DNA from 2 places in the Buttiauxella cochleicola genome. Region 1 is predicted to be linked to the other one. Evidence: predicted binding sites of a transcription regulator. Region 1 holds the regulator's gene; the other holds the start of a gene.

Evidence for each region. The regulator Fur, encoded in region 1, represses iron uptake genes when iron is present. The targets are predictions, from matches to a motif close to ATAATAATGAGAACNACTATCAA.
Region 2: the regulator Fur is predicted to act here: its motif matches at 1,688-1,710, upstream of exbB (tol-pal system-associated acyl-CoA thioesterase).

The regions. Positions count from the first base shown of each region.
Region 1 is NZ_JAJSOU010000007.1:286,304-290,068, forward strand. Features, by position in the region: gene ybfE (LexA regulated protein) at 1-261, shown strand, start outside; gene fldA (flavodoxin FldA) at 413-943, shown strand; gene fur (ferric iron uptake transcriptional regulator) at 1,226-1,678, shown strand; gene chiQ (ChiQ/YbfN family lipoprotein) at 1,768-2,100, opposite strand; gene chiP (chitoporin ChiP) at 2,148-3,545, opposite strand.
Region 2 is NZ_JAJSOU010000018.1:2,616-6,380, reverse strand. Features, by position in the region: gene LVQ79_RS19485 (DedA family protein) at 1-213, opposite strand, end outside; gene metC (cystathionine beta-lyase) at 394-1,584, opposite strand; gene exbB (tol-pal system-associated acyl-CoA thioesterase) at 1,773-2,507, shown strand; gene exbD (TonB system transport protein ExbD) at 2,512-2,937, shown strand; gene LVQ79_RS19465 (methyl-accepting chemotaxis protein) at 3,281-3,765, shown strand, end outside.

The sequences.
Region 1 (3,765 bases):
CGTACTACATTAGATCTGTTCGCGGACGAGCGTCGCCCGGGGCGACCAAAAACCAATCCGCTAACGCGTGATGAGCAATTGCGTATCAACAAACGCAACCAGCTCAAGCGCGATAAAGTACGCGGCCTGAAGCGAGTGGAGCTAAAGCTCAATAACGATGCGGTAGATGCTCTCAATCAGTTGGCTGAAGCGCGCAATATCAGTCGTAGTGAATTGATTGAAGAGATACTTCTCGAACAACTGAAGCAACATCTCAGTTAGTTTTAGTGCTATGCCCTGGTATGCAATTTTGCAGTCTGTGCACACCGGGGCGATAGCAGTTTCCGCACCACGAAGTGTTCTGCTATGATTGCCCTATCTGTGGCCAAATAGCAGCCACCATACCATTAAGTATCAAGAGGTTATTTTACTCATGGCAATCGTAGGCATTTTTTTCGGCAGCGACACTGGTAACACCGAAAATATCGCGAAGATGATTCAAAAACAGCTCGGTAAAGATGTTGCTGAGGTGCATGACATTGCTAAGAGCAGCAAAGAAGACCTGGAAGGCTTCGACATTCTGCTTCTCGGCATTCCAACATGGTATTACGGCGAAGCCCAGTGTGATTGGGACGATTTCTTCCCCACTCTGGAAGAAGTTGATTTCAATGGCAAACTGGTCGCGCTGTTCGGTTGCGGTGACCAGGAAGACTACGCAGAATACTTCTGTGACGCATTAGGCACTATCCGCGACATCATTGAGCCGCGTGGTGCAGCAATCGTCGGTCACTGGCCAACTGCTGGTTACCATTTCGAAGCATCTAAAGGTCTTGCAGACGATGACCACTTTGTTGGTCTGGCGATTGACGAAGACCGTCAACCAGAACTGACTGCTGAACGTGTTCAGAAGTGGGTCAAACAAGTTTCTGAAGAACTGAACCTGGCTGATATCATCAACGCCTGATTCCAGATGTGGCGCAACTATTAGGTTGCGCCACATTGATAGTTATTTCCGATTAAAATAATTGCTACAAATTTTTAACTTTTCAGTTTGTCCCTGTACAATGAACTCCTGACAAAATAGCTAACAAGGCAATCAAATCGCGACTCAACCGCCATTTCTTAGCTTGATTATGCATAATACTTGCGGTTCCCATTTAGAAGTGGCAGTTCTATAATGAGACGCATTCATCTTAACGCTCACCCTGAGTCCGAGCGAATCGTTAAGCAACAGGACAATTTCCGCATGACTGACAACAATACCGCATTAAAGAAGGCCGGCCTGAAAGTCACGCTTCCGCGATTAAAAATCCTTGAAGTGTTGCAGGGGCCGGTGAACCATCACGTCAGTGCGGAAGACTTATATAAACGTCTGATTGATATGGGCGAAGAGATTGGTCTCGCCACAGTTTATCGTGTATTAAACCAGTTTGATGATGCAGGCATTGTGACTCGCCATAACTTCGAAGGCGGCAAATCCGTGTTCGAACTTACACAACAGCATCACCATGACCACCTGATTTGCCTGGATTGTGGCAAAGTTATTGAATTCAGTGATGATTCAATTGAAGCCCGCCAGCGTGAAATCGCATCTCGTCATGGTATTCGTCTGACTAACCACAGCCTGTACCTTTATGGTCACTGCGCTGAAGGTGATTGCCGTACCGACGAAAACGCACACGAAATCAGCGAAAAGTAATCTGCATATTTTGGCATCGGATTCAGATGCCAGATGTAAAAAAACCGGTGAACAAACTCACCGGTTTTTTTATTGCCTGAATTCAGCGATTACTTATTGTTAGCACGAATCTCTTGCCAGATTTTATCGCACTTGGCTTTGACCGCCTGGTCATTACCCGTACGAGTTGCCTGGATGCAGTTCTGGTAATCCAGGGTGCGCACCGTTTCTTTCTTCGCAAATTCCTGGTGCTCTTTTTCCTGGCCTAACACATTTAACACACTCTGGCAGGCCTGGATTTTATCCGGATTGCCTTCTGCGGTGTTAATACAGGCACTATACGCTTGCTTTAGTTTTGTATCTTCCGGAGCCGTTTTAGGTTGCTGCTGCGCACACGCACTCAAACCTAACGCCATCACCATAGTCAGTACGATTTTTTTCATGCTTGATATCCTTAAGAAAACCGGGCGCTTTCACGCCCGGATTCGAATCAGAAGATGGTGAACGGTGCGATGACGATGAATTTCACATCACGCTCATCCTGGAAGATGTTGCCGTAACCACCGCCCCAGCTTGGGATGTCTGAATGGTTGTCGTACTGAGTGAAGTGCAGTTTGAACAGCGTGCCTTTCGCGCGACCATCCTGAACGGTGTACAACGCATCAAGGCTGTATGCAGATTCTTTCAGGCGATTATCCGCATCGTAGTAACCGTCAGTGGTTGGTTTAGAGCTTGGTTTAGCATCCCATGCGTACACATAAGAAGCACCCACTGCCCAACCGGCCAGGTTCCAGTTGCTCAGGTCATACATCGCGCCTGCAAATACTGCTTTTTCACCGTTGGCGTTGAAGTCAGAGCGGTTATCCCACCACACATCAAGACGACCGTTTGAAGATGCATAAGTTGGGGTCATACGCTGCAGGAAGTAACCTTGCTGGCCATCGGCCTTCACAATAGTTCCTTCAAGACGCAAATCAACCTGTCCAACTCTGTATCCAAGAGTCAATGCCTGCAACCATGCAGTGCCATCGTACAGATCGTTAACGCTGCCATCAGAAACTTTGTCACGCGTACCGTAGAACTGGTAGCTGGTTGTTAACGGGCTACCCGCGATATCAAATTTGTAGCTTGCTTTGGTGAAGTACTGATCAACGTAGCCTTCAGCCTGCCCAAATGCCGCTTCGAGAATGAAATCATTTTTGAAGTCATACTTCGCACCAAGAGAGTGTAAATATTCAACTTTGGTGTTTTTGTCATTCTGATAGAACTTGTCCATTTCCAGGTGCCATGGAGCTTTATACTCGTTGGTCCACATGTAGGAGAAGCTCAGCGCACCAGAATCGCCGTAATCAAAGTTTGCACCGGCTTCAGCGCCCTGGTAAGTACCAGGCATGAAGCTCCAGTGTGGTGCGAGCAAGGTTTGGCCGGTTGGCTGAATGTAACCGCCACGCGCCCAAACCGGGCCGTATTTGAATTTAGCTGCGGCTTTATAAAGGCTAATGCCACTTTTATCACCGGAGAAATCTTCATCGTAAGCTTTGTTTACAGAGGAGAATGCGATTTCGTTAGGGTGACCGCTATCACCATTTTCTGCCATTTCGATAGCAGTAAAGGCCGCAATATCCAGACCGAACATGTCAGCGGCGAAACCAGACTGGAAGTCCAGATTGGCGTTCCAGGTGGAATGCGCAAGGTTAGTTTCATATTTATCAGTCGTAACATCTTTACGGTCACGCTCACGCTGCCAGTAATAAACACCACCGGTCAGAGTTGAGTCATCCACAAAGCCTGCTGCGCTTGCCTGAGGGATGACTACCAGTCCTGAAAGAGCCGTGACACCTGCAATTGCAAGCGCCAGTGCACTACGTTTGCCACTAAACGTACGCATATATTATTCCTCTTTGACGTATCAATAATCGCCGGACGTTAAAAGACGCCTTATGGCGAAAAAAAGTAAAAATGCCTAACGGCTAAAGCGGTTATGAATATTTGCCCGCATTACTGCTGCCCTTAAGACTATTTTTCGCGACGCGAATTATCAATGACTTTGTAAGAGTTCATTCCGATATTATGACAGAGAGCACATAATTTATGAGTATTTGTAACAA
Region 2 (3,765 bases), on a different contig from region 1:
TGTCGGGACGAAATTCATAACCCCTTTTGCCACTAGCGCTCCTGCGAGTAATAGCAGACTGTCACCTGGCAAAAACGAGGCGGGCAGTAATCCATTTTCGAGAAACAGCGTCGCAAACATGACGCAATAAACCACTCCAACAACATGAGGGTCCGCGAGTGCAGCAAAGTCATGTTGCCAAAGCGCTTGAACGATATTGTGTATAACAGCCATGGCAAATCCTGTGGAACCGCTTTATTGAGCAGGCCTGAATCTACAGTAGTTAGATTAGGCACACCTTAGTTTTAGGAACTTAGTGTAACGCTAAAAAGCCTGCGACATCTTGATCACAGGCTCAACAAATCATTATGGGATAGCAAAAACTGTCCTTATGGGCGTCCACTTCTGGCAATTTTAGGCGATCCGTTGGAAACCTGCTTCAAGATCGGCGATGAGATCGTCAACATTTTCCAGGCCAATGTGAATGCGTACTAGCGTCCCGCTGAAGTCTACCCCGCCAGCCGGGCGGATCTCTGCGAGTTCTTCCGGTTGGTTGGCTAGGATAAGCGATTCATAGCCGCCCCAGGAATAGGCCATACTAAAATAGTGGAAATTATCCAGGTAGTGCTGATATTGCTCGTTATTTAAGCGACTCTTCAGCACAAATGAGAACAAGCCGCTGCTACCTGTAAAGTCTCGTTTCCAGAATTCATGCCCTTTGCTGCCGGGCAGTGCAGGGTGATTAACACGTTCAACCTGCGGGTGTTGTGCCAGCCATTCGGCAATTTTCAGACTACTTTCATGATGTTGACGCAGGCGCACACCAAGAGTGCGTAGACCTCTGCTCGTCATATAAGCGGTATCGGCATCCAACATTTGCCCCATCAGATAAGAGTTCTCGCGCAACTGATCCCAGCAACGTGCATTTGATACAGCTGTACCAACCATCGCATCCGAGTGGCCAATCAGGTATTTGGTGCCGGCCTGAATCGAAATATCGATACCGAAATCCAGCGCCTTAAAGAGAATGCCTGCCGCCCAGGTGTTATCAATCATGATGATGGCGTCTGGGGCAACGCTACGTACCGCCTGTACAATGGCTGGAACGTCATGTACTTCCATTGTGATAGAGCCAGGCGATTCCAGAAATACGACTTTAGTATTGGGTTGCACAAGTTCAGCAATGCCTGCGCCAATCATTGGGTCAAACCAGGTGGTGCTCACACCGAGTTTAGCGAGGATTTTGGTGCAGAAGTCCTGGCTGGGCTCGTAAGCGGAGCCGGTCATCAGCACATTGTCACCTTGCTCGACGAACGCCAGAATCGCATTGGCAACGGCTGCGGCGCCACAAGGGTAAAGCGCACAACCCGCACCACCTTCGAGCTCGCACATTGCTTCTTGTAAAGAGAAGTGGGTCAGGGTGCCGCGGCGACCATAAAAAAGTTCGCCTTTCGCGCGGTTAGCCGTCGCCTGCTTTTTGGCTTCAACAGTTTCAAAAACCAACGAGGAAGCGCGTTGAATGACGCTGTTAACCGAACCCTGGGTGAATTTTTTATCGCGCCCGGCATTAACCAGCGCCGTTTCAATGTGCTTCTTCGCAGTCATGTTCACTTTACCCTGTTTAACCATCTGGATGTCTAAATCTAACTTATCATCTTTTTGCTGCGTAAGCGCAAGGAATGCATAGACAATTTAAGGCACTCTTTAAATACTAATGAGAACTACTATCAATTCGATGCCGTTTTGATATTATTACGACCAGTTTTTGTATTGTTTCGTGGTGGAGAGTAAGAGTGACGAATAATTTGATGCAGACAGACCTCTCTGTCTGGGGCATGTATCAACATGCCGACATCGTGGTAAAGATTGTGATGATCGGCCTGATTATGGCCTCTGTCGTCACTTGGGCAATCTTCTTTAGCAAAAGTGTTGAGCTGTCATCGCAGAAGCGCCGTCTTAAGCGTGAACAGCAGCAACTGGCTAATGCCCGCTCTCTGGATGAAGCCAGTGAAATGGCCGAAACGTTTGATTCGAAAAGCCTCAGCACTATGCTTATCAACGAAGCACAGAACGAACTGGAGCTTTCCGCAGGCAGCGAAGATAACGAAGGCATTAAAGAGCGTACCGGTTTCCGCCTTGAGCGCCGTGTTGCGGCAGCGGGTCGCCACATGGGACGCGGTAACGGCTTCCTTGCGACCATCGGTGCGATCTCTCCATTCGTCGGCCTGTTTGGTACGGTCTGGGGCATCATGAACAGCTTCATTGGGATTGCTCAGTCGCAGACCACTAACCTGGCGGTTGTTGCACCTGGTATCGCAGAAGCGTTGCTGGCAACGGCTATTGGCCTGGTTGCAGCGATTCCTGCGGTTGTTATCTATAACGTCTTTGCCCGTGTGATTGGCGGCTATAAAGCGTCTCTGGGTGACGTTGCTGCTCAGGTTCTGCTGCTGCAAAGTCGTGATCTGGATTTAGCGGCTAGCTCTCAGTCTCGCCCAGTACGTACCGCTCAGAAACTGCGTGTAGGTTGATCCCATGGCAATGAGTTTTAACGAAAACCACGATGATAACGGCGAAATGCATGACATCAACGTGACGCCGTTTATCGATGTCATGTTGGTACTGCTGATTATCTTCATGGTGGCCGCACCGCTTGCGACAGTGGATGTGAAGGTTAACCTTCCTGCATCTTCAAGCCAGCCGCAACCGCGCCCGGAAAAGCCCGTCTATCTGTCCGTCAAAGCTGACAAAACCATGTTTATTGGTAACGATGAAGTGACCAAAGAAAGCATGATTAACACGCTGATGGCGGCGACCGAAGGCAAGAAAGACACCACGATTTTCTTCCGCGCAGACAAAACGGTTGATTACGAAACCATGATGAACGTGATGGATACGCTGCATCAGGCAGGGTATTTGAAGATCGGGTTGGTGGGACAAGAAGTCACTGCCGCCAAATAAGTTTTGCATGCTCTTACAACGGCCTGTTAGCTCAACTAACGGGCCGTTTTTCTTTTGTCCGCATTCCCGTCTGACTTAATTCAAATTTTAAAATCACACGAACGTATTATTGATAACGTGTGAAACTTATTCGCGATGAAACAATGTTTATCTATGCTATTTCTATGCCCGTCATAATTCGAGCCGCAGGGGTGTTGGCTGCACTCACAAACCCCAGTCACTTACTTAAGTAAGCTCCTGGGGATTTGCTCCCTTGCCGCCTACCTGCAACTCGAATTATTTTGGGTATATGCGGGATTATTCCGTCCTGAAAATATCTGATAACAGAAGCGTGGATAACCAAATGGCAACGATGACTGTTTTGCATACCGGCAATAAACAGCCCGACGTGGTGTCTCTGAGAAACATTTATCTGCATGCTGATGTTTTAATGTTTTGGGTCGTGTGGGGAATGTTTGTTATTTCGCTGGCGGTGGGGTGGGCTTATGATGCGCTACCGGTGGCGCTGGTAGTGGGCAGTTTACTTGCGTTGAGTTCCAGTATTATCAAAGTATTACTACCCGGTAAGCTATTTACCCGCTTGTATTATGCGTTCACATTAATCGGTTTTGCCGCATTGCTCATTCAATTAGGTGACGGTGAAACTGAATATCACTTTTCGGTTTTTGTATTGCTATCAGCATTATTAGCTTATCGCGATTATCGACCATTATTAATAGGGGCGATGGTTGCAGCGCTTCACCATGTATTATTTGCCTGGCTGCAAGCTAATGACTTATTTGGTATCACTTGCTTTATGCATCCCGGCATTCATATGGTGGTATTCCA